3 regions of the Sunxiuqinia sp. sy24 genome follow, and region 3 is predicted to be linked to each of the others. Evidence: riboswitches for the same ligand, from Rfam matches in the RefSeq annotation. Region 3 holds a riboswitch; each other region holds the start of a gene.
What was found. Region 3 has a riboswitch for cobalamin ahead of ACUNWA_RS11290 (sirohydrochlorin chelatase). Riboswitches for the same ligand answer to the same signal wherever they lie in the genome.
Positions count from the first base shown of each region.

Region 1: linked by a shared signal. The riboswitch ahead of ACUNWA_RS12450 (TonB-dependent receptor) and the one ahead of ACUNWA_RS11290 (sirohydrochlorin chelatase) in region 3 are both predicted to bind cobalamin.
Region 2: linked by a shared signal. The riboswitch ahead of ACUNWA_RS12475 (ABC transporter substrate-binding protein) and the one ahead of ACUNWA_RS11290 (sirohydrochlorin chelatase) in region 3 are both predicted to bind cobalamin.

Region 1 covers NZ_JBQYLH010000013.1:88,673-98,882, forward strand. The annotation lists gene ACUNWA_RS12415 (cobyric acid synthase) at 1-975, opposite strand, end outside; gene cobT (nicotinate-nucleotide--dimethylbenzimidazole phosphoribosyltransferase) at 1,044-2,111, opposite strand; gene cobC (alpha-ribazole phosphatase) at 2,117-2,671, opposite strand; gene ACUNWA_RS12430 (adenosylcobinamide-GDP ribazoletransferase) at 2,683-3,435, opposite strand; gene cobT (nicotinate-nucleotide--dimethylbenzimidazole phosphoribosyltransferase) at 3,556-4,566, opposite strand; gene cobU (bifunctional adenosylcobinamide kinase/adenosylcobinamide-phosphate guanylyltransferase) at 4,644-5,162, opposite strand; gene ACUNWA_RS12445 (hypothetical protein) at 5,305-6,384, opposite strand; gene ACUNWA_RS12450 (TonB-dependent receptor) at 6,396-8,339, opposite strand; cobalamin riboswitch at 8,427-8,624, opposite strand; gene ACUNWA_RS12455 (hypothetical protein) at 8,730-9,923, opposite strand; gene ACUNWA_RS12460 (ABC transporter ATP-binding protein) at 9,953-10,210, opposite strand, start outside.
Region 2 covers NZ_JBQYLH010000013.1:99,943-110,152, reverse strand. The annotation lists gene ACUNWA_RS12515 (B12-binding domain-containing radical SAM protein) at 1-1,483, opposite strand, end outside; gene ACUNWA_RS12510 (aminotransferase class IV) at 1,659-2,480, shown strand; gene ACUNWA_RS12505 (BCCT family transporter) at 2,752-4,371, shown strand; gene ACUNWA_RS12500 (universal stress protein) at 4,412-5,332, shown strand; gene ACUNWA_RS12495 (glycine betaine ABC transporter substrate-binding protein) at 5,356-6,240, shown strand; gene ACUNWA_RS12490 (DsrE family protein) at 6,410-6,757, shown strand; gene ACUNWA_RS12485 (hypothetical protein) at 7,170-7,340, shown strand; gene ACUNWA_RS12480 (hypothetical protein) at 7,475-7,804, shown strand; cobalamin riboswitch at 7,884-8,098, shown strand; gene ACUNWA_RS12475 (ABC transporter substrate-binding protein) at 8,181-9,008, shown strand; gene ACUNWA_RS12470 (cob(I)yrinic acid a,c-diamide adenosyltransferase) at 9,005-9,532, shown strand; gene ACUNWA_RS12465 (FecCD family ABC transporter permease) at 9,701-10,210, shown strand, end outside.
Region 3 covers NZ_JBQYLH010000011.1:134,570-144,779, reverse strand. The annotation lists gene ACUNWA_RS11310 (energy-coupling factor ABC transporter ATP-binding protein) at 1-177, opposite strand, end outside; gene ACUNWA_RS11305 (energy-coupling factor transporter transmembrane component T family protein) at 167-937, opposite strand; gene ACUNWA_RS11300 (energy-coupling factor ABC transporter substrate-binding protein) at 937-1,212, opposite strand; gene ACUNWA_RS11295 (energy-coupling factor ABC transporter permease) at 1,181-1,933, opposite strand; gene ACUNWA_RS11290 (sirohydrochlorin chelatase) at 1,933-2,301, opposite strand; cobalamin riboswitch at 2,440-2,652, opposite strand; gene ACUNWA_RS11285 (hypothetical protein) at 3,693-3,995, shown strand; gene ACUNWA_RS11280 (type I restriction endonuclease subunit R) at 4,177-7,245, opposite strand; gene ACUNWA_RS11275 (restriction endonuclease subunit S) at 7,232-8,539, opposite strand; gene ACUNWA_RS11270 (type I restriction-modification system subunit M) at 8,542-10,210, opposite strand, start outside.

The DNA.
Region 1 (10,210 bases), on a different contig from region 3:
TTTCGCTAAGCCCCGCTCACGCAGGTGCATTAAATCGGAAATGGTATTTTTCGAGCCAGGAACCAGCACGATATCAGCCTTGGCAATTTCTGCCGCATGAGCCGAATAGTATAGGTTGATATCAGGCATGCGCTCCAGCATATGAAAATCGGTAAAGTTGCTCATGTGCCGCAACAACACTACGGCCACATTGATTTTACCAACCTCGGTGCTTCCCCGTTTATAGTCAATCACTACGCTGTCTTCCTGCTCCACATGAATATCGCTAAAGTAAGGAACCACACCTATCACCGGAACTCCGGTCAATTCCTCCAGCATGGTTCGTCCTTCATCAAACAAGCTGATATCCCCCCGAAACTTGTTAATCAGAATTCCTTTAATCAACTTCCGCTCTGCTTCAGGCAATAGCTTGATGGTACCGTAGACACTGCCAAACACCCCACCCCGGTCAATATCGGCCACCAAAATCGTTGGCGACCCGGTTTCCAGCGCTACCCGCATGTTGGTAATGTCTTTGTCCCACAAGTTAACTTCAGAGATGCTTCCCGCGCCCTCCATCACAATAGGGTTGTATTTCTCGTTTAAGGATTGCCAGGCTTTCATCGCTTCCGAAAACAGAAAATCGCGATCGGTTTTCAGAAAATATTCCCGGGCCGACTGGTCGCCCATCGGCTTCCCATTTAAAACAATCTGTGCACTTTTAGCACTGGTGGGTTTCAACAAGATGGGATTCATCGCACTCAGACACGGAATACCGCAGGCTTCGGCTTGCACCGCCTGTGCGCGTCCCAGCTCCAGTCCTTCTTCGCTGGCATACGAGTTTAGCGACATGTTTTGCGCTTTAAACGGTGCCGGCGCATAACCATCCTGCTTAAAAATACGACAAAAGGCCGCGTTAATCACCGACTTACCAACATCAGAGCCAGTCCCTACAACCATCAAAGGTTTAAGCTTCACGCTATTTTTATTCTCCATTTCTTGCAATTCCAAAATTTATAAATCCAAAGATTCATGCAAAAGTGCAAAAACCCAAAGTCTATTTCTTATTGTTGTGTTTCAAATTTGATATGGCTAGTATTTATCACCTGCGCCTCATCAAACGAAGTCATTTCTGAAAGAACAGCGACAGCCCCCTGTACCATCGGATAGACCAATGCAGCACCTGTCCCCTCTCCCAAGCGTAAGCCAAAACTCAACAATGGATCAGCATTCATATACGCCAACATTTTCTGATGACCCTGCTCGTTCGATACATGCGAGAAAATGCAGTAATCAAGTACCCTTCGATTTAATTCCTGTGCCACTAACAAGCCCGCAGTCGTAATAAAACCATCAACCAGAATCACCATCCGGCGTACAGCTGCCTCGACCATTCCCCCAGCAATGGTAGCAATTTCAAATCCTCCAAAACGAGCCAGATTATCAAGGGCGGAATCAGAAATGCCGTGCTTTTGAATAGCCTGCTCAATCACCCGGTACTTATTCAAAACTCCCTCTCGGTTAAGTCCGGCTCCCGGCCCCACACAGTCTTCAACAGGAAGTTTGCAGATTATTGACATCAACGCCGAAGCAGGCGTTGTATTGCCGATACCCATCTCACCAAAGCCAATGATATTGGTTCCTTGATTGTGGAATGAAGCGACAATCTTTCGTCCGTTATTAAAAGCCTGCATACACTCTTCTTTGGTCATTGCCGGCTCATGCAAGAAATTACGGGATCCTTTAGCCACTTTAGCATCAATCAATTTATGGTGAGAACGAAAATCGTAATTTACACCGGCATCGACCACATGCAAGTCCATGCCATATATACGCGACAGCAAGCCAATTCCGCCGCCGCCAGCTAAAAAATTATGCACCTGCTGCCAGGTTATTTCAACCGGACAAGGACTCACGCCCTCCGCTGTAATCCCATGGTCAGCAGCCACGGTCAACATCACCGGATTACTTAGCTTTGGTGTCAGACTGTTTTGAATCAAGGCCACCTGTATAGCCAACGATTCCAACCGCCCAAGTGAACCAACAGGCTTCGCTTTATTATCCAGTTTATCTTGAATGGCTTCCCGTAAACCTTGATTGAACTCAGGAATTTCAAAATTGGCTTGTCGCATCACATTTATCTATTTGCTGTAAAACTATTCAAGTCGAAAGTAAGCACCTGCCCATACTCAACGTTAGTCTGAAAGGCGTCTATGGGAGCTGTGGCATTCAGCAGACAATTCAGCGCACGTAAGATCCCACCATGAGTCACCATCGCCGCCTGCCTGTAAGGTTTTTGAGCCAGTTCTTCCAAAAAGAACATTGTACGATTAATCTGATCAAGAAAAGACTCTCCCCCAGCGCACCTTACTTCAACAAAATCATCGAACCATTTTTGGGCTTCCGCCATTTTGCTGATCGTATCCCAATCCTGCATCTCCCACATTCCAAAATTCAACTCCACTAAGCGCTTATCGAAACGAATGTCTTCTGTTGGAAAAAGATCCATCGCCAGTGTTTGGCATCGGGTTAGCGGACTGCAATAAACAGCATCAAATGCCTGCCCTGCAAGGGTTGTTTTCACATGCTCCAATTCTTCAGAATACGAGTTTGCCAGAGGCACATCGGTTTGTCCATAGCAAATTCCCGGAGGAACAGCTACACGGGTATGTCGAATTGCAATGAGTTTCATCTAAACAAAAATCATAATACAGCCAGCAAACACAAATAAAACACCACTTCAATCAACTGCTGTAAGGCCCCCAAACAATCGCCCGTGTACCCACCAACCTTCCGTTCGATGTATTTTTTGAATACGAAAGTAACTAACAGTGAAATCGGTATAGCAGCTGCCATCAACTGCCATGGCAGCAAGCCCATCGGCAACAGGGCAAACGCCACCGCAATCACAAAATCAGAGTTCTGACCACGCTTGCCGATGGGCTTGGTTTTGCTGAGTTCATCTTCGCGAGAGTACCAACTGGTAAAAATAATGATTACGGGCATCAGCCGGCTAAAAGCATGACCAGCAAGCAAAGCCAGCAGAATCATTTGGGCTGGCAGACTTTGCAAAGCCAGAAACCTGGTTCCCAACATACCGATCAAACCAACGGTTCCATAGGTTCCGATACGGCTGTCTTTCATGATGGTGAAAATCTTTTCACGCGTGTAACCGCCTCCAAAACCATCGCAAAAATCGGCAAAGCCATCTTCATGAAAAGCGCCAGTTGCAAAAATAGTCGCCAGCATACTCAGAAAAACGGCCACTTCCAAGGGTAGCAAGAAACTCAATCCATAAAACACGGCTGCCCCAATTCCACCTACAATCCATCCTATCAAGGGCAGATAGCGGGTAGAACGGTTTAAGCGTTCATTGGAAAACCCCAGCGACCGAGATACAGGAATGCGGGTATAAAACATGACTGCTGTTAAAAACAGATTGATTTGCTCTTTCATTCTTTAAAACACTGGATATTAGACTTTAGATTTTCAGACACGTTCGAGTTTCGCAAGAAAAGCCCCAAAGTTCAAATTTCAACCTCAGCTCTGCGCCTCCCAACTCTATCTGTTCTCCTACTAGGCTTTATTCGAAACCCCGGCATCTTCAAAGCTAGCCATTTCATTTAAAAAAGTAGCTGCCGCCTGAATGACCGGATAGGCAACTGCTGCTCCGGAACCTTCTCCCAAGCGCATGCCCAGGCTCAACACCGGTTTAGCTTGCAGGAAATCGAGCACCAACAGGTGTCCTTGTTCTTCGGAGGCATGACAAAAAATACAGTTTTCGCGAACCGACTCATCAAACTGAATGGCCGCTAAGGTAGCGGAAGTTGCAATAAATCCATCAATCAGGATGACCATACCAAGCTTGCGGGCTTCCTGAATGGCTCCCACCATCATGGCAATTTCCAGTCCGCCAAAAGTGGCCAGAGTTTCCAGGGCCGATTGAGGATTATACTTTTCAGAAACTGCCTTCAAAATGGCTACTTTATGGTCCAGTTTATCGCCCGTCATTCCTGCCCCTTTGCCGATGCACTGCTCAATGGGAAGTTTCATAAAACGATGCATCAACAGCGACGAGGGCGAAGTATTGCCAATGCCCATTTCGCCAAATCCGATGGTATTGCATCCCGCTTCAGCCTCCTCCTTTACAAATTGAGCGCCGCGCTGCATAGCCAGCTTACATTCTTCCAGGCTCATGGCAGGTTCGTTCATCATGTTCCTGGATCCGCGAGCTATTTTAGCATTCGTAATCGGAAGTTCTGCAGGAAAATCATAATCCACCCCAGCATCAATCACCTTCAAATCAATGCCATTTTGCTTGCAAAAAACATTGATGGCTGCTCCGCCTCCGCAAAAGTTCATCACCATTTGCCAGGTCACTTCCTTCGGATAAGGGCTCACGCCTTCATCGGCCAGTCCGTGGTCGGCAGCAAACACAAGCAAGCTCGGTTTTTCCAGTTTGGGTGAAAGGGTGTTCAGAATCAACCCCAGCTGTAAAGCAATGCTTTCCAACTGTCCTAAAGCACCATATGGTTTGGTTTTCAGGTCAATTTTATGTTGTAATTGGTCTTTTAAATTTAAGGTCATTTGTTGCTAAAATTATTGGTTTTCATTCAGTAAACATTCATCTATTCGTCTCCAGTCAATCGTTCACACAAAGCGCCTTATGCGCCTTCCTTTATTTTGACTGGAATGCCGGAAACCATCAGATAAACCGTGCCGGCTTGTTGGGCAATAAACTGGTTTATCCAGCCTTGCAGGTCGGCAAACTTACGCGCCATTTCATTTTCAGGATGAACCCCCATGCCCAGCTCGTTGCTCACTACCAGCAGGTTCATATCTTGCTTGACAAACTTGGTCCATTCCGCTTTAGCCGCTTCCATGGCCACTTCAAGCTGATAATCATTGTCGTGGAAGAAATTGGTCAGCCACAAGGTGATACAATCCAATAAAACTGTTTTCCCCGTCAAGTCATACCTTGACAAGAGCTTTTCTTCCTCCAGTGTCTGCCAGCGGTCATCACGGTCGTTTTGGTGCCGCTTCACCCGCTGGGCAAAATCTTCGTCCCAAATGCGGGCTGTTGCCAGATAAATCGGTGAGCCGGATTGCGACTCGGCCAACTGCTGAGCAAAACTGCTTTTTCCCGACCGGGCACCTCCTGTAATAAATGTGATTGTTGCCATAGCTTATTCAATTTGCGGAATTTAAACGTTCCATCTGCCTGTTTGGCAAGATGAATAAAAACAAAACAAGAGGCAGACTGCTATTCCAGTCCCCTCCTGCTCAAATACAACTACCTGATTTTCTTAACAAGTTGCATCTATTCTAATCTAAAAAAAGCGCCATAGCCGGAGATGCACCCACATCTTTGGTATCCGTTAATTCTCCATCTTCCGAGTAAATCATCATGGTTCCGTTTACCGAACTACCATTATCAATTAAAACATAAATATCACCGTTTTCTGGATTAACAGAAATACCTTTAATCCCGGTAACTCCATTAACCAAAGTTTCCTCTTCAAATGCTTTTGTCGATGTATTAAACACATGAACACCTCCAACCACTGGATAACCAGATGCACCAATCGCATACAATTTGGTTTTATCTTTGTTAAATGCCATTACGCTAGCATAAGATGACGTCATGGTCAACGGGTGAATAGAGACTTCATCTGTTTTAGTATTAATGTAGCCAAGGCCAGCTCCTTCACTCGGATTACTCCAGGTTCCAACAAGAGAAACGTACAGGTTATCCGAATCATCCTTTACTAAATAAGAACAAACAGCCGTGGTTTCGATATACGAAATTGCTTCTGATTTCAAATCAACTACTGCTACAGCATTCTTGTAGTTTAAGGCTGCGTACAATTTACCATTCGCAACTTCAAGACCTTCGGGACCGCCTGGCAAAGCAATCTTTTTTTCTACTTCACCGGTAACTAAATTATACTTGGCGATATAGGATACTGAATTATCATTCCACACTTCACCTCCCCAGCATGCAATGTATAGGTAATTGCCGGAAGCAACGCAGTTACGAGGTTTTACAATATCGGTGGTAATTGTATCCTGCCCAACAAAAAGAGGATCATAAACAAGTACGCGATCCGGTTCGTTAGCCATTACATAAACACGATCGTCATGTTGGTAAACCCACTGAGGAGCAGAAACCATGATCGCACCATTATTTTGTTGTTGATCGTAAAAGGGTGTCAGTTTATCGGCCTCGTAATCATATTTGGTAATTGATGCAGCATCATTCGAAAAGCCGCCATAGTTCAAGATATAAGCACCTTTCACCAACTCATCCGGATACAGATCAATAATATCGTCATCATCCGAACAAGAAGAAACCAAGGCTAACAAGGCCAAGAAAAAGGGCAATAATTTTACAAATTTTTTCATAATAGATATATTTAATTGTTTTTATAGAATTTCAAATCTGTGGACAAACTCAATTGAAAATTGCGGCCAGGCATCGCATAGTTCAGCTGATTTTGATAGTCGGTATCCAAAACATTACGCACATTTAAGCGCAGAGCTATTGGCTGCTCCCGGATGGTAAGTTTCTTTGAGATTCCGCAATTCAACAAGGCATATGCATCCAATAGATTACCTTCTGGACTAGTGATGCTTCCACTATAGTCAACTTGCCGGTTTCCGGTAAATGATGCATCGGCAAACAAACCCCAATCGTTATATTTGATCTGCAAAAAGGTGTTTGCAATATGTTCGGGAGTATAGATTAGTCGCTTACCCACTAAATTACGAAGTCCATCTTCTTTAATTTCCGTTGGATTATAACTGTAATTTAAGCTATAATTGACTTCATAGCGGCCTAAAAACAAATCACTATTTGATGCGAATTCGACACCTTTGCTAATGACCCGAGAACGGTTTTCCGGCACCCAATCGCCATTTGTTCCGGTTGGACGCCATTCAATCCAATCATCAACATCCATATAAAAACCATTGAGCTTTACGTCAGTCTGGAAAATGTCGGAACAATACTGGTATTGGATTCCCATCTCATAGTTCATTCCTTTTTCCGGATTTAGATCGGGGTTGCCTTGCGTACCCCAGAAACGATCGTTAAAGGTTGGAACACGGTAGCTACGGGAAATATTACCATTCAGTTTAACAATCGAGAATTCATTGGTATAAAGTCGGTATTCGACACCAACCGAAGGAGTAAATGGGACGTCAAAATCAGTCACAAACTGTTGTCGCAAGTTCAATGTCAATTTCAATTTTCGCCAGGCCTTATAAAACGCCGAAGCATAAACATCTGCGCGTTGCTCATAATCAATCATATCTACGGAGTAGGAATATACGTCAGGCTCCACATACATATACTTTAACCCGGCTTTATAACCAAAATTTGTAGTGATATCCTGCTTGGCTTCCAGCTCAGCTACCAAACGCTCCGTACTTATTTCCTGCGTCGTATTTCCGCCGTCTACCTGTACATCGTGCACATAGCCTATACCGGCTTTATAATTAACGGCATGATTGCGATTCTCATATTCCGACCAAAAGCGGATGTGTTTATTTTCCAAGCCGGAAATAACGAGGTTATCTCCAATGGATGACGCCATTTCAGGCTGTTTTTCATGCCAGTCATCTGCTAACCAAACGGATGTTTTAAGCCATTGTTGACAATCAAAACGGTAGTTTAGCTCCTGGAGCAGCCCCATATTTTCAATTCGGGCTCCCCGCTGAGTATACTCTTTTCCATCCTGAGGATAGCGAAATTTGAAATTATTCTCCCTGGAAAAATAATACAGGCGGGTTACCGATTCAAGCTTACCATTCCCGACGTATACTTTGGTACCGTATAGTTGTTCTCCAAACGAAGCCAGTGATTCAGTTGCCTGAACACGAATACCATTGGTCCAATTATTTTTCAATCCCAGATATACAGCCCCGCCAATAGAACCAGAGCCGTTGACCGCTGATGAAGAGCCGTATTGCAAATCCGCACCATCAAACAAATACATGGGAACACTTGCGAAATTAGCCGATCCTAGTGTGAGGGAGTTAATATTGATTCCGCCAAAATTAATGGAGGTGTGGTCGGCCGAAGTACCACGAAAACGAATGTTTGCCAAACCACCTGCATCTGCTTTTAGGTAAAGCGGGGTAAACCGCCCCAATAGATCATTCAATGTACCTGTACGAGCAATGTCCAGCTGATCGTTTGAAATGGATTCCAACTTAGCACCGGCCTGGTACTTTTTCACGGTGGCATAGGTGTTTACCTCGCCCAACAAAATAGTGTCTGAAAGACTGTGTTCCTGAGCATAAAGCTCACAAACAGCTAGGACCAGAAGTCCTGATAATAAAATAAACCTTCTCATTTCTAATTTAGTAGAATGAGCTTAGGATAAGATTGTGAAAAATACGCGATTATTGTTCACTAGCTTTATTCCCGAAGCTTTTGTTAATATTCAAAATGGATTTTGGCAGGTCTTCTGGCTCACCTTGCTTTCTGACGCCTTCCCGTTCTGATGAAGAACAGTGGCATGGGGTTCAGAAAACTGTATTAAGGCTTACAGCTGCGGGTACAGCTCCGGATTCTAACCGGATTCCCTATTCATCCCGACTGCGAAACAGTCGTTGGAACCAAATCCGTGGCAAATGTAGGAATAATTTCTTTTCAGAGAAGTTTTTTTTCAACTCAACCAATTCAATTTCGCTAAAAGCCGAAACAAAAAAAGCAGGAACAACCAATAATAAAAGGCCAACTATTAATAGCTAAAATTTATTCTCAAGCCCAGTAAAACATGTTCGTCCTGAGTTGGACTTGCCGCATCAAGCCACTGGAGATGAGGGGAAAGATAAACCCATTGGTTAAATTGATTGCTAAGATAAAGCTCAGCCAGCCTTTCACGTTGGCCATCGCCAAAAAGTTTGGTATCGCCATACGCCAAGCCAACATTAAACTCCCGATTCAGAACCAATTGTTTGAAACCAATGCCGGCACTCCAGGCCCGCTCCACACCAAACCATTCAGCCAGCTTACGTTCATTCTTCGCATAGCGCCCAAATACGGTGAAGGTTCCGGCAATCAGCTCATCAGCCGAAAAACCTATGCCCTGGCTATTTCCGCCTGCCGGATGTTCATAGCCATAGATCCGAAAGTTGGCTTCCCATTTGGAGCCCGGGAAAAGCATAAAGCCAGTTTCTGCAATTTTAAAATGATGGCGCATCAAGTCATTGCCCGAATTGTCGAAACGATTTAATCCAACCTGAATATAGAACCGATTAAATAAGGAGGTTCGCAGCCGGAGCCCCGGAGAGTTCATCGGTGCCGGCAGTGCAATGCTATTCACAAAGGCTCCGCTTAAAAACTGGCTGGTTTCGTCGTTGGCATGCAGGTTATTATCAAAATAGTTCGTTACATCAATCTTCCCAACATTAACAGTCAGTAAGTCTTTTAGAGCCCGGAACTCAGCCCAGGCCTCCAATACCACCAAGTGATCAATTCCTTCTGAGCTTTGACTGGAACCGGCATCGGCATTCAAAACACTCCTGTTCGGAATAAGCTGATCCGGGCCATCACCACCAACGGCCTCCAGGTCGAAAAACAAAATGGTATGTGGCCCAAAGCTGGTAAAGGCAAAAATATCAAAGGAGCCCACTCCCTGATAATTGGCATCGGTCATTGGTTCTACCTGAACGCTGGCCGTAGCCACTCCATTGAACTGCAGTTTTCCATCGCGTTGGCTAAGAGCTTTAAGAAGCCCATCCACTTGCTTTCGTTTGGAGCGTTGAGCCTCAGGAATATCCGCTCCTTCCTGGGTTTCAAACAGTCCCAGAAATTGGTTGACTAGTGTTGTGTCGCGCTCTTCAGCTCTCGGCTCATGAACGGGCAAGGCCAGGGCTTCCTGGGTGAGTATCAAAAACAGCGCTACCCAAAAAAACGGTCGTATTGTTCGCATAGAACTTGCTTTTGTTAAAGCAAGTTAACTCAATTATGCGAATCTTTCATCATCTTCTCACTCACCAGAAAGATAACCGGTTTGTTCGAATACGGATTGGTGCGGGTAATAACCGGCGTTTTATAAACTTTTTCGATGGTATCGAATGAAAGGACCTCCTCGGGTGTCCCCTGGGTGAACAGCTTCCCTCCGTTGAAAAGGATCAGTTGATCGCAATATTCCGAAGCCAGGTTCAGATCATGAATCACCATCAAGACGGTCAGTTTCATCTCTTTATTGAGGCGGTA
Region 2 (10,210 bases), on a different contig from region 3:
GGTAGGCGTGCACCATGATTCCTGCCCGAGTGAAATTATCTGTAACCTTGGCTACTTTGGTCAAACTTACTCCCTTGTTAATCATGCCAAGCAGGCGGTCGGATGCAACTTCCAGTCCGCCAGACACGGCAATACAGCCAGACTCTTTCAGGAGCAGGCATAGGTCATAGGAAAAACTCTTCTCGAACCGGATGTTGGTCCACCAAACTACGCTTAGCTTTCTGCGAATGATTTCCAGAGCGAGGGCTCTCATTAGGGCTGGAGGTGCCGCCTCGTCTACAAAGTGAAAGCCAATTTGCCCGGTTTGTTCGATGAGTTGTTCTATGCGGTCGCACAGGAGTTTTACGCTGCTGGGCTCGTAGCGTCTGATGTAGTCGAGCGAAGTGTCGCAAAAGGTGCAACGTCCCCAATAACAGCCGTGTGCCAGGGTCAGTTTGTTCCAGCGCCCATCACTCCACAGGCGATGCATGGGGTTTACAATCTCGATGACGGAGAGGTAGTGTTCAAGTGGTAAATCAGAATAATCGGGAACACCCACATCGGCCTGAAAAATATCTTTTTCAACAGCTCCATCGCAGTATATCACTTTTCCATCGTCACTCCTGAAGGTTCTTTTTAACTGGTCGGCGTCCCGTTTGCCATCCAGATGCTCAAGCAGTAACAGCGTGGGAGCCTCACCATCGTCAAGTGTAATAAAATCAAGGTAATCGAAAACGCGTGGATCAGAAAGTGAACGTAGTTCAGTGTTCGGAAAGCCTCCGCCCATGACAAGTTTAACCTCTGGATAGTGCTTTTTTAACCATTGACCACTTTTTAGGGCACTGTATAAATTGCCGGGAAAAGGGACCGAAAAAGCCACGACTGTCGGCTGATACTGTTCCATTTTTTGCTGCAGCAAGGAGGTCAGTAACTGGTCGACGAAACTGTCAGGCGCCAAAAGGGAGTCGTGCAGTTCGTCAAACGTATTGGCTGACCGGCCCAGTCGTTCGGCATAGCGGCTAAAACCGAAGTGAGGATCTACTGCTTCAACAATCAAGTCGGAAAGATCTTCAAGATAAAGGGTTGCCAAATGTCTGGCTTTATCGTGGATGCCCATGGTGCCAAAAGCCCAGTCCAAGTCTTCGGTATGAGCAAAACGAGCGGCTTCGGGCAGGTAGGTTCCTTCGCAAATAACATGGGCTAGGGTGCTGTTTTTATTTTGAAGGAAGGCCATGACCGGATCAATAGTTCGGATATATTCATCGCGTAAATTAAAAATACGCTGACTATTGGCTGATAACTCGAGCTCATCCGCCTCAATTCGCTGAAAAAGTGACTTTAAACCCGAGGTTGAGAATAAGGCCAAAATGACTTCAATCCCCAAGTCGCACTGGTTTGAAGCGATGGAACGCGTATTTAAAAAGCCTTTTAAATAGGCTGTTGCTGGATACGGCGTATTCAGTTGAGTAAACGGTGGCGTGATGAAAAGTATTTTTTGACTCACATTCAAATATTTAGATTCGTAAAAGTAATATAAACCATGGAAAGATTGATTTGATGATGGAAGGTGGTTTTAAAACTCGTTGATTAGGAAGCTGGTTGAAAGTGAAATCCTCTCTTGCCAATAGCCTGGAAACTAAATAATCCTTTGTAATTTCGTTGCAATAAATTTTCAAGCTATGATTGGATTTGACAACGGTAGCTATCGCACCTTAGCGGAAATCAGTATTCCCATTACCAGTCTTTCGATTAACCGCGGTTACGGCGCATTTGAATTTCTGGAGGTGATTCAGGGGAAACCCTTTTATGGTGATCGGCATGTGACTCGGTTTTTAAAAACCATGCGGTTGCTGAAGATCAAGACGGACTTCGATGAGCATTTGGTTGAAGTGATTGCAGAGCTGATTGAGCGAAACCAACTGAAAAATGGGTTCATCAAGCTGTTTGCTTTGCCCCATGAGGCCGCTTTTAAGGAAAGCTACAAGGCCGCATTGTATGTTTTTCCAACTCAAATGCCCGATTATCCCACTTCGTTTTACACTGATGGCGTTCGTTTAGTGCTGAAGCCTTTTGATCGATTTCTTCCTGAGGCTAAGTCAACGAACTATTTGGCAGGCCAATACTGGATGAACGAACAGACCGATCCTCGTGTAGTGGATGTGTTGTTTCACAATGGAAAAACGGTGCAGGAAACCTCGCGGGGTAATCTTTTTGCCGTCAAGGAGGGGAAGGTTATAACGCCCGCTGAAAACGTGCTGGAAGGTGTCACCCGTGGGTTGGTGCTGGAGATTCTGAAAGCGCAGCAAATTCCGTATGCCGAAGCGGAATTACCTTTGACAGATTTGCTGACAGCCAATGAAGTATTTTTATCGAGCACGACCAAGCACATTATGCCGGTTACCACCTTGGATGCGAATCCTGTGGCAGACGGAATACCAGGACCAATCACTCAGCAAGTGATGGAGGCGTTTCTGCTGCTCAAACAGCAATATGGAAAATAAAGATTAAGTGTTGCTTACTGTTGTTTTGATTTTGCTGCGGTTCAATGCATTGGTTGAATTGCCTAAAAGCATGGGGAAAAGATCTGATCGTTGAATAATGATCGGATTTTTTTGTTGCTGCCAGTGCCTTTTTTCGGGGCTTAGCGCTCATTTTCAAATCAATTGCTCTCCCCGATGTTTGCATTAGCCTTTCAGTTTTCTTATCTTGACAGAAAAGCCTAAAGTAACTTCCTGCTAGTTGGTCACAATGTAAATCTTAAAATAGAACAATATGGCAGAACAAGAAGAAAAGTATGAGATTAATCCCGAGTTAAAATCAACGAAAAAATACTTTGATGTTGATGCTCCTGTGTTTTGGCCATCGGCTATTTTGGTCGTTCTTTTTATCGCAGTTACGCTGATTGTGGGGGAGCCCATGGGAGAAGTATTTGGTAAAATTCAGAATGCCATTTCCGATTCGGGCGGATGGTTCTTTGTGTTAGCGGTTAACTTTTTTCTTGTTTTTGTATTGTATATCGCCTTTAGCAAATATGGGGAAATCAGGCTCGGAGGCCGGAATGCCAAACCCGAATTTTCGAAGGCAGCTTGGTTTGCCATGCTTTTTAGTGCAGGAATGGGGATTGGTATTTTGTTTTGGAGCGTGGGCGAGCCCATGAACCACTTTGTTAGTTCGCCAACCTCTGAGGGGCAAACGGTGGAGGCGGCTCGGGTAGCCATGGAGCTTACCTTTTTACACTGGGGGCTGCATGCCTGGGGTATTTATGCTTTGGTAGGCATGGCGCTGGCTTTTTTTACCTTCAACCGTGGATTGCCGCTAACCATTAGTTCCGTGTTTTATCCCGTGTTAGGGCGTCGGATAAACGGGCCCATCGGGAAGATTATCAATGTACTGGCGGTGGTAGCCACTCTTTTTGGATTGGCTACCTCACTGGGGATGGGCGTGCAGCAGGTCAGTGCGGGCTTGGCACACCTGTTTAATATACCCAATACCATTACCACCCAAGTCATTTTAATTACCCTAATCACGCTTGCTGCTACTGGTTCTGTTGTGGCTGGACTGGGCTCTGGGGTGAAGCGATTGAGTGAAATCAATATTGTATTGGCTGGGCTCTTTTTGTTGTTTATTATCGTGGTCGGGCCTACCTTGTTTATCGTCGACTCCTTTGTTCAGAATCTGGGGAGTTATGTGCAGAACTTTTTTGAGTTGAGTTTCTGGACAGAGACCTATCAGCAATCGAACTGGCAAAACAGCTGGACGGTATTTTACTGGGCTTGGTGGGTGAGCTGGTCGCCTTTTGTGGGCATGTTTATCGCCCGTATTTCGCGTGGACGGACTCTCAAAGAATTTGTTTTAGGCGTATTGATCGTACCTTCTTTGCTTACTTTTTTATGGCTCTCGGCCTTTGGTGGAAGTGCCATGTTCCTGGAATTGAATGGTCTGGCAGATATTGCCGGTGCGGTAAAAGAAAATGTATCGACCTCGCTTTATGTGCTGCTGGAACAGTTTCCAATCTCGTCCATTACGTCGATGGTTGGCGTTATTCTGGTAGCTAGTTTTTTTGTCACCAGCTCCGACTCCGGTTCGTTGGTCGTTGATAGCTTAACGGCTGGAGGAAAGCTGGATGCGCCTGTTGCTCAGCGTATTTTTTGGGCGTTGACCGAGGGAGCCATCGCAGCGGTTCTTTTGATAGGTGGCGGCCTGCAGGCCCTGCAAACAGCGGCAGTAACCACCGGACTGCCTTTTGCTGTTATCCTGATCACTATTGCCTATAGCCTGTTGAAGGGGCTGCGGGGTGAGCATGTTGAGATGATGGAACGACTAAGGGAGAAAGAGCAAAAGGATTACCAAAGAATTATAGTCGATATTCTGAAAAAAAGAGAATCGAAATAGTGTTTTACCGATTGAATATTAACAACTAGCGAATAGAATTATGGAAAGATTGGATAACATACTGGTGTGCATGGACCTGACCGAGATGGATGATTTTCTGATTAACTATGCGAGCTACTTGGTGGAACAGACGAATGCTCAAAAAATCTATTTTCTTCATTTGTTGCAACGTTATGACTTACCCCGTGAAATTTTGAGTGAGTTTCCGGATCTCAAGCAGCCGATTAGCAAGATTATTCAGGAGGAATTGGAAGAGAAATTGGCGAGTAGTTTTCCGCATTCGGAGGAGATTATTACGGAGGTGGTGGTGCTGGAGGGCATCAAGTCCGACAGCTTGTTACAATTTACACGCGATAAGAAAATCAACTTGACCTTGTTTGGGAAAAAAGTGGGTTACTTCGGAAGAGGTGCTCTGGCCCGGCGAATCATGCCACTAACACCTTCGTCGGTTATTTTGGCAAGCGAAACGGCCCTTCCTAAAATCGACAATATCCTGGTGCGCATCGATTTCTCAAAAATGTCGGAAATAGCCATGCTTACAGCCGTTGGCTTAAGCCAACATACCGGGGCAAAGGTGTTTGCCCTCCATGCCTATAAGATTCCAATTAGCCATTTTCCTAGTTATTCGCCCGAAGATGAAGAACGCTTGCAGTTGAAGATGGGAAAACATGGTGAAAAAGAATACCTGAAATTTATGAAGAAGTTGAAGCTGGATCCCGAAGCGATTCCTTGTTCTTTTCAGTATGATAAAAACTACGATGAAGCTCAGTTGCTTTACCATCATGGACTGGTTAATCAGGCTGATCTGATTATGATCGGATCAAAAATAAAGTCAGATCTGGCTAATGTCATTCTTGACCAGACCTCGGAAGATTTAGCTGAAGTGGAGAAAAATATTCCAGTGATGATTGTGAAAGACCGCAAGCAAACCCTCGGCTTTTTAGAGGCGCTTTTTGATTAATTAATGGCTTAAATTCAGATCTTATGAGAGTTCAATTTCGAATAGTAGTACTTTCCTTGCTTATTGTATTCATCGTGAGTGCTTGTAGTACATCACCCCGGCAACAGCCCGAACAAGACTGGACGGTGAAACTGGTTTATACCGATTGGTCGGAAGCAGTGGCGCTGACCACCCTGGCAAAGGTCTTGCTTGAGGAGCGAATGGAATTTGAGGTGCAAACCAAGTTGACCGATGTGGAGTCGGCTTATGCCGAAGTAGCAAGGGGTGAAGCCGATATTTTTGCTGATGCCTGGTTGCCCGAAACACACGCCCATTACCTGGAGTCGCATGGTGATTCGATCGAGCGTTTGGGCATCATTTACCCGCATGCCCGCACGGGACTGGTGGTGCCGGCCTACAGTCGTTACAACTCGCTGGAGGATTTTAAAGGAACTGATGTTGAGATTATTGGTATTGAAGCAGAAGCTGGCATCATGTATCAAGCACGTTACGCCTTGCAGCAATATGAGCTGGAAACGGTTCGACTGAAAAACCTGTCGGAGCAGGAAATGATTAGTCAGCTTACTGAAGCCTATAAACGTCGCGAGGAGGTAGTCATCACGGGCTGGGAGCCCCATGGCTTGTTTGCACGTTTTGAGCTAAAATTTCTGGATGATCCGCTGAACGTTTTTGGCGATCGGGAGAATATTTATGCTTTGGGAACTTCCGGAATAGAAGAACGACTGCCGCATGTGGTGCGATTTTTCGAGCGCATGCAGCTTTCTGAAAAGCAAATTAACGGCCTGATTGATGCGATGAACAGTGAAGTGGATCCCGAAGAAGGCGTGCGCGTGTGGATCGGTAAAAACGATTATATCGTCAACCAGTGGGTGAAAAACCTGAAGCCCGAACGAAAAAAGATCATGTAAGACAACAAAATTAGAAAAAGTGATTCCATGGTTTAGTTGATGCTGACTTTTTTTTTAGTGAAAAACGGAAGGAAGATTTACCTTTACTGGCATCTTACGCTCAGAGGAAAGGCACCTTATTCTGAAGAGATAGGAGCGAATCGAAGTTCATAATCAAACGAAACATACAGTGGGAAGCTTAAAAAATACCTTGATACAAATTACGCAGAATGGCATGGGAGCCGGCGATGAATCGCTGGGGCTTTTGTTGGTCAGCAACTACCTGACCCTTCTGAGCGAAGAAACCCATCTGCCGAGGGTAATTGTCTTTTACAATGCGGGAGTTCAACTCCTCCGTAGTGGTTCTCCGGTCACTGAAATTCTGAAAGAGCTTCAGCAGAAGGGAGTCCAGCTCATGGCTTGTAAAACCTGCTTAAATCATTTCGGTCTTATCGGAAAAACTGAAGTTGGCCTGGCCGGCACCATGATGGATATTATTGAACTGCAGAAAGTAGCCGATAAGGTGGTGAATCTGTAGTTTGTCGGAGGAGATAATATTTTTAAATTTATTATATTGTGAGGTGAGATCGGAATAAGATAAGTTAACTCAGGCCAGAACCGAAGCTAATACCATGCGTAACTATTTTGCAGAGTCAGTTCAACGACTCAGTGAATCCGAATTGAGGGAATGATTGACTTACCCGGAAGACTTTGTTCCAGAAGCTATTGTGGTTGCCCGGGAGGAGCTGAAGAACAGACAGATAAATTCCAAGTCTTCTGATATTCAGGAAAAAAATCAATTATCAGGAACCGTTGCAGCAAATGCAGTTAAGCGAAAACCAAAGTTTCGGTAGAATTGGTCCTTTGTTGACATAATCTTACGCCCGGATACTCACTCTATTTCCAGGACCACTAAAAATCGCCTGCTCTTAACACTCAGATTCTATTTTTTGACCTTATTCTTTCTGCAGGTAGCTTCTATTCCACAGATGATTCTGGAAAGGCTGGGAATTATCTGCAAGGTGAATAAGTTTGATTTAATTCCAGATTATTTCGTCAACACAACCGATATCTTTTTTGCTTCTTTCCTGATTCCATTAATGGCTGGTTTGCTGGAATAGGCCCAGTTTCGTTTGGTCTTGAGTCGATTCAATAAGCGCTATTTCGATTGGTTTATTGCTCTTTTGGTGAGTTTCATCATCCATAAAAGCGTGGGGACTTACCTGCTGTCACCTTCTGATTTTTACAGTAGTTTTTGGCTCAAACTTCTTTCATTTACCTCTTTATTGCTATTCCAATTTATTTTTCTCTGGCTCAGACAAATATTCACTCGAATTGGTTTGAAAAGAACTGGGAATACGCTTTAAAGTATCTGTTTTATTCGCTGGCACTGCTTTTTGCTATTCTGCATTTACCTACTCTTGATCTGACAACTGCTGAGCAGCTATTCTTTTGGCCGCTGCTTATTCTTCCCTTTTTGGTTTATGCATTTGTGTTCTCCTACGTTCGCATTCGGATTGGCTTTGCTTATGCGGTTTTGCTTCACTTTTTCATCGATCTGATCGTGATTATTCTGCAAAATTGAAACAAACAGAAGGCGACTGCTAGGGTAATCCTGGTGCTCAAAAATTTCTCTCTTGGGTTGAATTCCCCCTTTCCCAAAATTATTTTCTACTTTTGCGGGTGTTGTGGTGGCTAGCTTTCTGTTTATCAGAAAGTGCCTTAATAAGGGAATCCGGTGCGAATCCGGAGCAGTCCCCGCTGCTGTAAGCCTTGCGAAATCTTTTTTGAACCCCAGCCACTGTCCCGGTTTTCCGGGGTGGGAAGGCCTCAAAAAAGAAAGGTGAGCCAGAAGACCTGCCAGCAACAGAATGTTTAACCGGATCTTCGGGAAAAAAGATCGTCGGGAACATGGTTCCTGCCAATTCGATTTCTCTAAGGCGCAAAGCCCAAAATGTAGAATGAAGAAATTTTCGAGTTATTTGTTAACGCTTGGTTTTTTGGTCGTTGCGGTGTTTTCGACCCAAGCACAAGCACCCCGGCGAATTATTTCGCTGGCTCCCTCGCTGACCAAAAACCTGTACCTGCTCGGTGCTGAGGACTTGTTGGTAGGATGCACCAGTTACTGCACCCTGCAAAGTGGAACCAAGGCAGAAGTGGTGGCCTCGGCTATCCAGGTGAATTACGAGAAAGCGGTGATGCTTCAACCCGATTTGGTCATTACCACTTCGCTCACCAAACCCAAAACCATCGACACCTTTAAAAAACTGGGGGTCGACGTGCTGGTGTATGATTCACCGCGCTCGTTTGAAGAGATTTGCAGCCAGTTTATCGAACTGGGGAACAAGATTGGGAAAAAGCAGCAAGCTGAAAAAATGATTGCCGATGCCAAAGTACATATGCAGCAAATCCTTCAGAAGATACCTGCTGATGCTCCTTCGCAGAAGATGATGATGCAGATTGGCGCTAACCCTTTGTTTTCGGTCGTCCCCAATACGTTTATGAACGACTTTGTGAGGCTGTCGAACACCAAGAACATTGCGGCTGACCTGTCCATTGGTAGTATTACCCGCGAGTCGGTGCTTATTCGAAATCCGGATATCGTTGTGGTGGTGTTGATGGGCATGATTGGAGAAGAGGAAAAGGAACAGTGGATGAGTTATCCGAGCTTGAGTGCTGTGAAGAAAAAACAGATTTTCATAATGGATGCCGACAGGGCGTGCAGTCCAACGCCTTTGTCGTTTGTAGAGGCATTGGACGAGCTAATCACCAAAATATATCAGCAATGAAACAAGGATTGGTTCATATTTATACCGGAACGGGCAAGGGAAAAACGACTGCTTCTGTAGGTCTGGCAACTCGGGCTTTAGGACAAGATTTGAAGGTGGTGTATGCACACTTTATGAAGCGCCCCGAGCTGTATGGCTATCACGAAATTGACAGCCTGAAAAAACTGGGAGCAACCATTATGGGATTCACCGATGGGCATCCGGGTTTCAATAAGTCGGTGACCTCGGAAATGCTTCGTCAGCAGGTGGCAGAGGCGCTGGTTTATCTGTCGGCTTATTGCCAAACCGCATCGCCTGGCTTGATGATTCTGGACGAAATTTTGATTTGCGTACGCGATGGCTTTTTGGACGAAGCTGATCTGATTCACTTTATCGAGTCGAAACCCGAAACGATGGAGCTGGTCTTAACGGGGCGCGGCGCTACGGACGGATTGATTGAAAAGGCCAATTACGTGTCGGAAATCAACAAGGTGAAACATCCGTTCGACGAGGGAATTCCCAGTCGGAAAGGCATTGAGTTTTAAAAAGCCCCCGCCCGGCTAAGCAATAAGAAGGATTGGTTTTCGCAGTGCTTTTAAAGTCAGGAAATTAGTCACTTCTTAGAATGGAATAATAAGAAGAAAAGCAGGCGTGCTGAATTGCGCAGGTACACCTAATTTTATTGGCGTGCGAATGAACTAAAAAAAGAAACATTGATCGGACAAGGAAAATATATCAAATGGATTGTGGCTGTGCTGGCCTTAATCGCCATCCTATTGTTTTCGGTGGGCATTGCCCTGTCAGTTGGTGAGCTGAAGCTGAGTGTGGCTGAAATTTGGCAGATGCTGCTGCATGGTGGCGATGAAGGCAATTTGCAATACCTGTTGATTTCGCGCGTGCGCCTGCCTCGGGTTATTCTGGGCATTGCCGTGGGTGGTGCTTTGAGCCTGGCCGGTGTTATTTTGCAAGGCATTTACCGTAACCCACTGGTTGAACCGTTTACACTCGGAATTTCAGGCGGTGCTTCGCTGGGGGTAGCCTTTACCATTGTGTTCGGTTTGCACGTCTCTCTGGGCTCTTTTATGCTACCTCTTGCTGGTTTTATTGGTGCTTTTGTCATTATTTTTCTGGTCTATACGCTGAGTTCCCGGAAGGGAAGCATTAACATTCAAAACATGCTGCTTACCGGGGTAATGGTCAGCTTTATTGCTTCGTCAGCCATG
Region 3 (10,210 bases):
CGTGGGTTTGTAAATTCCATTCAACAAAAGCAGAAGCGTTGATTTTCCGGCGCCATTGGCACCCATCAACGCAATTTTTTTGCCTTCAGGAAGTGCAAGATCAACTTCGGCTATTGCTTGTTTACCAGAGGGGTAGCGATAGCTTGCTACTTTTAATTCAATCAGACTACCAACCATAATTGCCGCAAATTAGAAGCAGAAAGACCAACATCGATGCCAGACCAACTGGTATTAGTAACTGAGAGATCGCAAAAGGTCTTTCTTCTTGCAAGAAACAATAGTTTTCTCCGGCACAACGCGCCTGCATGGCCGTTTCGAGCTGCCTGGCGTTTTTCATAGATTGATGAAATACCGCTGCCATTAAGCCGGCAAAAAGTGGAATGCGCTTCATCTTTTGGGAATATCCCAGGCGGCATTTTTGAGCCCGATGCATTTCAACACCGGTGTTCCGTAGGTTTTCAATAAACTTAAAAGTGATGACGAATAAATCGATCAGCAAGGCGGGAATCCTAAACTTTCGCATTAGCTCTGCAAGCTCAGATATAGTGTTGGTTAGAACCATAAAATACATGATGCTGATTAGCGCTAAACTTCTACTTACCAGTAAGGATGACAGTTGTATTCCGTGAGATGAAAAGCCAATCGACAGCTTGCCAAAAGAGACGAATGCTTTAGTTGACGGAATCTCCAGGGCAATCGCCATACTTCCGACCAGAATAAAGACGATCGGAATCCGATACAGACGAGCCAAATTTGATAAGCGAATCCGACTGACATACAGCAGGCACAGGTTAACCATCAGGAACATCGTAAAATTAAAGTAAAATGAGTCCGAAACCAATGTTAAAACCATAGCCGGAGCCCAGTATAAGGCCCGAATCGTTGGCGACAGCTCGCTCAAACGATGATCGTGTTTATAGATTTCAGTAATCCACATTAAACTTTCTTTTTGCTTTGCTTCCAAATGAAATAACTAATTACACTGAGGCCAATTATTGCCTGAAGTGCAAACAGTACAGGCTCGGCCCAGGGCTGATCAAACTCAAGTAAATGATTGGCCCAGGGCTGGTACTTTGGCGCTATTTGCTCAATTAGCTCAACGGACTGATCGTCAGTTCCCGTAAAACCGGGGAACAGCTCGGTGGCAAAAAACTGGATCAGCAATACCAGCAGACAGCCGCTAAGCAGATATATGATTGTTTTTCGTTTCATAAAGATTCGGATTGAGTTGTTCAATTTCTGCTTTACTTGTTCGCTGTATGTAACGAAATGCCAAAACAGTAAAAATGGCTTCAATAAAGGCCAGGGGGAGCTGCGTTACTGCAAAAATGGATAGAAACCTAATTAGGTTGCTACCAAAAGTTGCGGTAGAATCAGCAAAGGCTGCAGCCAGTTGGGCTGAGGTGCAACTATAAATAACCAGGTTCGAAACGAATGAAGCTCCGCCAACAGCCAGCCATTGCGGTGCTTTTACTCCTTTCAGAAAACGATAAGCCCAAACAGCCGAAAAAGCGCCGCAAACCGCCATTGAGAAACCATTGGCCCCTAATGTTGTTAAACCACCATGGGCAAGCAGAAGTGCCTGAAACAGCAGCACGATCAATCCGATTACCGACATACTCGATGCACCAAATAACAATGCTCCCAGAGCAATACCTGTTAAGTGAGAACTGCTTCCGGCGATGGACGGCAACTTCAATGAGCTTAATATGAATACATAAGCGCCTACTGCCGCAAAAAGCAATTTGGCATTCGGATGAGCTTCAATCGTCGTCTTTAGCCGGGAGAAGCCGGCAACTAAAACAGCCAGGTAAACGATCCACCAACCCATGCACCACGAAACCGGTAAAAATCCCTCGGCAATATGCATGCTGTTAGCAACACCCGGAAACAAAAGGCTGATCCCCAGATAGGCAAGCTTTTTCTTTGTCATTAGGCAATCTCCTGCACTTTTCGGTACATGATTTCAGCCATCAATGGTTCGCGGCCAATTGGTTTGCCAAAATGAAAATCTAAATGGGGGTATTTTTCTTTCAGTTGTGCCAGAATTTCCGGAATATCTTCTTTGATATGATTTCCGTTGAACAGAAAGTAGGGTATAACAAGTACTTTATTGATATCTGAATGAGCAATTTCGCCAACAACTTCTTCCAGCGAAGGTGATGCTAGCTCCATGTGAGCTCCGTATACAGTTCGCTCATTCAATTTCTCTTTCAGCAATTTTACAATGAAATTGAAATCTTCAACTGCCTGATTTGATTTACTACCATGGCCAACAATAATAACCGCTTGCTTTTGCATTTTTCTGTTTATTAAAATTATTAAACTCATCAAACGCAATGCCCGGAAAATAGCTACGAAAACTGTTTCGAAACCAGAAAAAGAAAGTTTGTAAATGAATGCCAAAAGTTGGTGTCCATTCGCCTTTATTCCCGAAAGCATTGTAATTCACAATTGGCAGGTCTTCTGGCTCGTCCTTTTTTGAGGCCTTCCCGTTTGGAAAACCAAACAGTGGCAAAAGTGTTCTCAAAAACTGATTATGGACTTACAGCTGCGGGTACAGCTCCGGAATTTTCTGTTGCAGAAGCACCGGATTCCCATATTAAGGTTTCTCCTGATAAAGAGAAATCCACCAACTGGTAGCAAAAATAGATAAAAATCGATTTACAACAGTATGCCAATGGTGGAAATTTATTGTTCAAAAAAAGATCTGAATAGCTGATTTTTTCTTATCTATCTGAGGAATAGAGACTATTTGAGTGAACAGCCTGACAATTTAGATTCGTTTTCTATTTCAATCTACTTTAGAAGAATGTACCGTAAAAAAAAGATGTTTTCACGGCTTCACATTCTTCACATTTTTCACAAAGCCGGGATTAACTCTCGGTCTGTTTTGGTAGCGGTATTTCCCGAATGCGGTTTAAATGGTTTAGTGCCATGTAGTTTAAAACTTCGGTTAGTTCGGAAATTGGAATTTTGGTAACTTTTGAAGCTTCGGCAATTCCGAAAGCGGCCTTTTGCATTGCTTTTATTTACTGCATGGCTAAAACTTGTTCCTCTGTTAAAGGGATCTTTTTTGTTTCCATTGTCCTAAAATTTAAAAAGGTTGATTAATATTCGATAAGAAAGCAACATTCTGACCGGTTCTCGGCTGTCGGCCTGTTTCAATGCCAAGGGCCATGCCTATCTTTATGAAACTCAAGATCGAGCTAAAGTAGGGGGTGGGACTTCGAAAGCAATTTTCTCTAGTTGATGATTACCCGAAGTCGACCTACTAGGTGTTACCATGCATCTTTTTACAGACAAATTATCTTCCTTCTGATTATTGAGGCCATTGAAGAGGGCTATATAAAGCAACTGAAAATACTTATCTATTTGGGATTTTTCCGTATCTTTTTTCTATTAAATCAAATAGTTATGAGTAAGATGATCAAGCTAATAAGGTATTTGTCTGTTTTGTTGGCTGTATTCTTGTTTTTTGACATGCTGGCAATCTTGTATTATCATGGTTGGTTCGACACAATAGAATTCATCGGAATCTTTGTTGCGCTATGTGTAATTTTTAGTTCATACAAACTAGCTTCTCTCCACCTTGATCTTAAGATTTATAAGCTGAAAAGTAAAATCAGATCGGTTAAATTAAAAGCTGAGTTGAATAAAATAAATGCAAGCATTTCTAAATCCAATAGGCCATGAAAATATTACACTTAGTAACGACAATTATTTCGATGATCGGCATTATTGTTTGGTATATCATTTATTCTAAATTTTTCTTTGAAATGCCGATTGGTTGGCCACTCGGAAAAATATTAAACTATTGGGCTGCTTTTATCTTCCCGTTTATATTGTTTTTCAATTATTCTTGGGGGCTGCTTTTTCCAAACGATGCGAAAATCCATCGCCTTGAAAAAGAGATTAAAATAGCGGAACTCGAAAAGGAACTGGCGGAACTTAATACAAAAGCAACTCAAGAGAGTTTAGCTCAGTCAACTTAAATCAATGATTTTCCCCTGTAAATTGGGAATAGAATGCTTATGAGCGTGTTGAACAGGGTAGAGTACCTTCTATTATCCCTGTTTCGACAAGATAGGGTATAAGCAGCATTTCTAAGATGCTGCTATTTTTGTACCAAGGTGATTCACGTCTTTGAATCTTCTTTTATTCAAAAAAACAGAATTACTTCCTTACCCGATTATAAACATCCTTACCAACATGCTGAGCCGCTACTTTCATCATATCATCGTCATTCATTAACCTGGTGAAGATTTCTTCGTTACCTTCCATTCGGTCAATGAATAGCCCTTCTAACATCTTACCGAAAAACTGCATAAAGTTTTCATAGGTGTTTACTTCGGCTGCTTCCTTAATTTTAAAATCTTCCAAAGCAGTTTCAATTACCTGGTCGAAAAACAATTGGTCAGCTAAGGTAAATTCAGTTCCGAAGCGTTCATTGAGCTTGTTTACTAAAGTTGATAACTGCACATGCTCATCCTGCCCTTTACCTGTTCCAACTTCATCAGGACCATAAACGGGCTCTGCTTCACCTGCCTCAAGATTAATACTTCCTTCACTTATCTTCTGTAGTCGATAATATTTCAGAACAACTTCATCTTCAAGTTCATATTTGCCGGTCTGCCGTTTGGGTAATTTTGAATGCAAAAATTTCAAGTAAGTATAGAGTTTCTCCAAGTCGGAATCCTGATACGGAATTATCTGTGATAGAAAACCATATAGATGTCTAAAGCTTATTAATTTCCCTTTAAACTCTTCCTGTTCCTCTTCATACAAGCCTTTAAAACGCTCTACAGCTAAATCTAAGACACTATTTATTTTTTTATGGTCTCCTGGTGTTGGCTCCTGACGATTTTTGTACCATACATTGCAAAATGCCGTGATTTCGTCATCTGTATATATCTGATATTCTTGCAACGCATGTTGTAAGCGGTATAATGTATGAGGATCGGCATCATCTCCTTTTTCGGTAACAGTATAATACTGTTTGAATGAATTAAAAATCTCCTCGCGCTCGTTCACAAAGTCTAACACAAAGGTACTTTCTTTACCTGGGGCAATGCGGTTTAATCGAGATAAGGTTTGAACGGCCTGGATACCCGATAATCGTTTATCGACATACATAGTATGCAATAAGGGTTGATCAAAACCAGTTTGATACTTTTCGGCGACTAACAAGACCTGGTACTCATCGGTATCAAATTTTTCGGGCAATTCGGATTCTTTAATCCCATTATTCATACTTGTTTCAGTGTAGGATATATCTGAATTATCCGGGTCAGCTACTGAACCTGAAAAAGCGACTAATGATTTTATGCCGGTATACCTTTTTTCGTTTAAAGGCAGATGCTTTTCTTTTTCCTGATGCTCTTTAATGTATTCATCGAAAGCTAGCTTATACTTTACGGCCTGTAAACGCGACTTCGTAACAACCATTGCTTTCGCTCTTCCCCCTAATAAATGCTTCGTTGAGTTGATAAAGTGCTCCACAATGATTTCTACTTTTTGCGAGATGTTATGCGGATGCAAATCAATAAAACGGGTTAAGGCCAGAGCTGCTTTCTTTTTAGGTACTTCCGGGTCGTTTTTGATATTCTTTAAAAGCCCTGTGTATCTTTTATAGGTCGTGTAATTCTCCAATACATCCATAATGAAGCCTTCCTGAATGGCTTGCTTCATGCTGTAATCATGGAAAGGTGCTTTTCCGTTTTTACCTGGTTCATTAAAAACAGCAAGCGTTTTAAATTTTGGTGTAGCAGTAAAGGCAAAGTAACTGATGTTCTTTTGCTGCGGGCGCTTTAACATCTCTCTCAATAAGGCTTCTTTTGCTTCATCAGATAGATCATCTTCGTCCATGTCCAATAGTTGTTCAGCAATGGCTGCCTGAATGCCTTCTTTATTTAAGACCTTGCGCAATTCCATGGCAGTTTCACCGGACTGCGAACTATGCGCCTCGTCAATAATAACTGCAAAACGTTTACCGGCAGTATCTATTTTAACCTGCTCTCCCTTTTTCTCCAAGGTTTCGATGGCTTGCGCAATGAATGGGAACTTCTGAATGGTAGAAATAATGATGGGCACTCCTCCTGAAAGTGACTTAGCCAACTGCTGCGTATTCTCATCTATCTTTTGAACCACACCTTGTTTGTGCTCAAACTGATAGATGGTATCTTGCAACTGTTGGTCGAGAACTCGGCGATCGGTAATAACAATGACTGAATCAAATACTTTTTCATCCTGTTCATTGTGCAAACTTGACAATCGGTGTGCTAACCAGGCAATGGAATTGGACTTGCCGGAACCGGCAGAATGCTGTATTAAGTAGTTATGCCCTGAACCTTTCTGTTTAGCACTACCAACCAAATCCCTCACGGCATCCAACTGATGATAGCGAGGGAAAATCATGGTTTCCTTCGTTTTTCGGATAATGCCCTTCTTAGTTACTGTTTTGGTTTCACTTACCTGAAGGTGCATGAAACGCGCCAGGATATCTAACAAAGAATCTTTTACTAATACTTCTTCCCACAAATAGCCTGTTTTGTAATTATCCTCATTGGGAGGATTACCGGCTCCATTATTAAATCCCTTGTTAAATGGCAAAAAGAACGTATCCTTTCCTGCTAATCGGGTAGTCATTGATGCCAAATCAGTATCGACTGCAAAATGCACCAATGCACGTTCCTTAAATTTAAAGATAGGTTCAGTTGGTTGCCGGTCAACCTTATATTGATGGATGGCGTTATCAATGGATTGGCCTGTTAGGTGATTTTTCAGCTCCATGGTAACCACCGGCAACCCATTTAAGGACAAAACAACATCGAGCGAAAGATTTGGATTTTTAGGACTGAAATGAACCTGGCGCGTAATGGTAAGAATGTTGTTTTTATAATCTTCCCAGGCCTGTTCATTTAATTTGCTATTGGGTGTAAAAAACGCAAGGCGAAACTTTTTTCCAAAGCATTTAAAACCATGGCGCAACACGTGCAATGCGCCTTTTAATGCCAATTGCTTACAAAGGTCGTTAATCAGAGTCTCTTCAGCCTGGTTACCCAACAGTTGTTGCAAAGCTTTCCATTTTTGCTCTTGTGTTTTGGATATAAAATCTACAACATCACATGGGAAAAGCGCTTTTTCAATATCATAAGTATTGGGGTTGCCTTTAACATACCCACCCTTATCAATCAGATGCCTTTCTATTGCTTTTTCAAATTCTATTTCTTTATGGATGCTCATCAATTACCTCCTTTCTTACATCTATTTGGCCTGTTACAGCTGCAGTGATTAAAGCTCCACGGTATTCTTTGAGTTGATTAATGCTCAATTTTGCTTTTTCGATTAAAGGGTCATATTTGATGAGTTCTCTATTTATGAAATCAGATATTTGTAGTTGTTCTTCTTGCGGTGGTTTTGGTAGCGGAATACCCCCAAGGTTCTCTTTTGTTAACTTAGGCTGTGCTGCACCTGTTATCCACGGAGTATAATCTATAATACATAATAGATTAGACCAATAATCGAATGTTTCAGGGGCAGATGACAAAATATGAGCATGATTATTTACCCAGTATTTACCTGTTGCAATAAAAGCCAAAGGTGTTGATCTGCTCAATAGATTTGCTCCATCTTCCGCTATAAGTATTAGGTCTTCATCAAAAATATAATCTTCCACATAATCTATAATGCCCGAGGCTCCATAATAAGGGAACTCTTTTGACATTTTACTCCTTTCTTCGGCACTCAATGGTATTCTTCTTCTGTTTAAAGATTTTAGTTGATATTTTAGAGGTATTACCTCCCAATGCTTCGGAATCTGCCCCAACCAATCAATACCCGAATCTTTCATTTCCGCATCCGGATGAAGCCCTTTGGTTACGGCCTGGGTAATAATGGCTGTGCGTTTTTCGGCCAATAGTTTCAATAGCTCTTCTTTTTCGTTTATAAGCTTATCAATCTGTGCCGTTTTTCTGTCGAGGAAAGAGGCGATTTGGATTTGTTCTTTTTTCGGAGGAAATATGAGCTTGCATTGACTCATTGCCTCTTGAGAAATCCCAAAGAAAGTTGTTCCTGTTTTTACAAGGTCAATATAGAATTTGAAATGCTTACCTGCCAATTGGTAATACATATACCTTGTATCGTAATATTCATCAAATGGTCTTAAAACAAGTAAATGACTGTTCAGAGATGCTTTATTTGGTGCAGGTATTTTATCAACATAAAGAAGTTTTCCAATTGTTCCATCTTTTGTAAATAACAAGTCATTTTCTTTAAGTTGAATTTCAGGGGCTTCGTTATACCTTTCATGTGAAATATGATAAACTTCATCCCACCTAATTACACCATCCTTAAAGTTCATACCAGTTATTAGAAAGGGGTCTTCTGGATTATTATTAAATTCCGATTGCTTTAATCCCTGCCAACCAATCCGTCCTTTCATATATGACACATGACCAAATTTACGAACAGTCCAGCCTTTAGGAATTCTACCAATCCATGAAATATCTGTATTCGAATAGATTTCGTAAGTTTTCATGATTATAACTTTAAGGCTTTAAGCATTCCTAAAATCTCATTTTCCACGTGTTCTATATCCGATTCAATCTTATTTAATTCACGCGGTGGCTCATACACATAGAAATGTCGGTTGAGTGGTATTTCGTAACCCACTTTGGTCTTTTTATGGTCAATCCAGGCATCAGGCACATGTGGCAATACTTCTTTTTTTAGATAAGCTTCGCAGTGCTCCTCTACCAACTCTAACAAATCCGTATTTTTCGCTTTCTTGTCGTAATCAAATGGCAAAGGCAACATGATATCATTTGGCAAAGGTACCAATTCGGTATCTCGCAAATCGGCATCAGGTTCAGGGTTGCCTTTAGCATCGCGGCAAATTTCAGCTTTGGGGTCTTTTTCTGATAAGGCAGAGAGAATGGCTTTTTGTACTGGGGCATCTAATTTTAAACCGGCTGCCTTTATTGCTTTCTTCAGTGACTTTAAAAAGATAGCTCGGTCCATTATCAGCTCATCACTTTTCATGCCTTCAAGCATTTCAAGAATGGCTTGTTGGAAGGTTTTACCTTCGGCTATTTCTTTGTCAATTTCTTCTTTGTTCTTGCGTTTTTTAGATTCTGCAAGCCCTTTAAAGGCAGGTTCATCATGCAGTTTGGCAATGCGTTCATCATTTACCCGGAAGTTTAAGCGTAAAGGCCGTTCAACGGTCATTTTCAGGTAACCAAACTCACGGTTATCAAACACCTTGGAAGCTACTTTTTCCTGCCCTTTTCCTTCACACAGGAACTTAGAAACCGAATCGTGTCCATTCTCACCATAGAGGCGTGTAATTTCCTGAATATGGTCGTCTGACATCAGGTTACGCTTATCCCCCAAACTTTTACTCATCTTCTGGTAATGTTTGGTGGCATCAATCAACTGAACTTTACCTTTGCGCTCAGGTGTCTTTTTATTGCTTACCAGCCAGATATAAGTGAATATACCTGTATTGTAAAACAACTGGTTAGGCAAAGCTACCACGGCATCAAGCATGTCATTTTCGATAATCCAACGACGGATATTGCTTTCACCCGAACCGGCATCACCAGTAAACAACGGTGACCCATTAAAAACAATGGCAATTTTTGAACCATCACCACCAAACTCCGGACTTGGATGCATTTTAGAAATCATGTGCAGCAAAAACAATAATGCTCCATCGTTTATGCGTGGTAATCCAGGACCAAAGCGCCCTGTAAAACCAAAACTCTTGTACTCCTTCTCAACAGTATCTTTTTGCGGCTTCCATTCCACTCCAAAAGGTGGATTAGCCATCATATAATGAAACTTTTTATCCGGATGACCATCTCCTGTTTTGCCATCACCTAGTGTATCGCCATAGGTAATGTTGTCTAAAGGTTCATCTTTAATCAGCAAGTCGGAACAGCAAATTGCATACGATTCACCATTGTACTCCTGACCATAGAGAATTAAGTGGGCATTGGTATTTTCTTTGCGGATATGTTCTTCAGAAACGGACAACATACCACCGGTACCACAAGTAGGGTCATAGATGGTGCGGATAATACCAGGTTTGTACACATCTTCTTCATCGGTATAAATCAGATTGGCCATTAAGCGAATCACTTCACGCGGTGTAAAGTGGTCTCCAGCTTCCTCATTGGCTTGTTCGTTAAACTTACGCACCAACTCT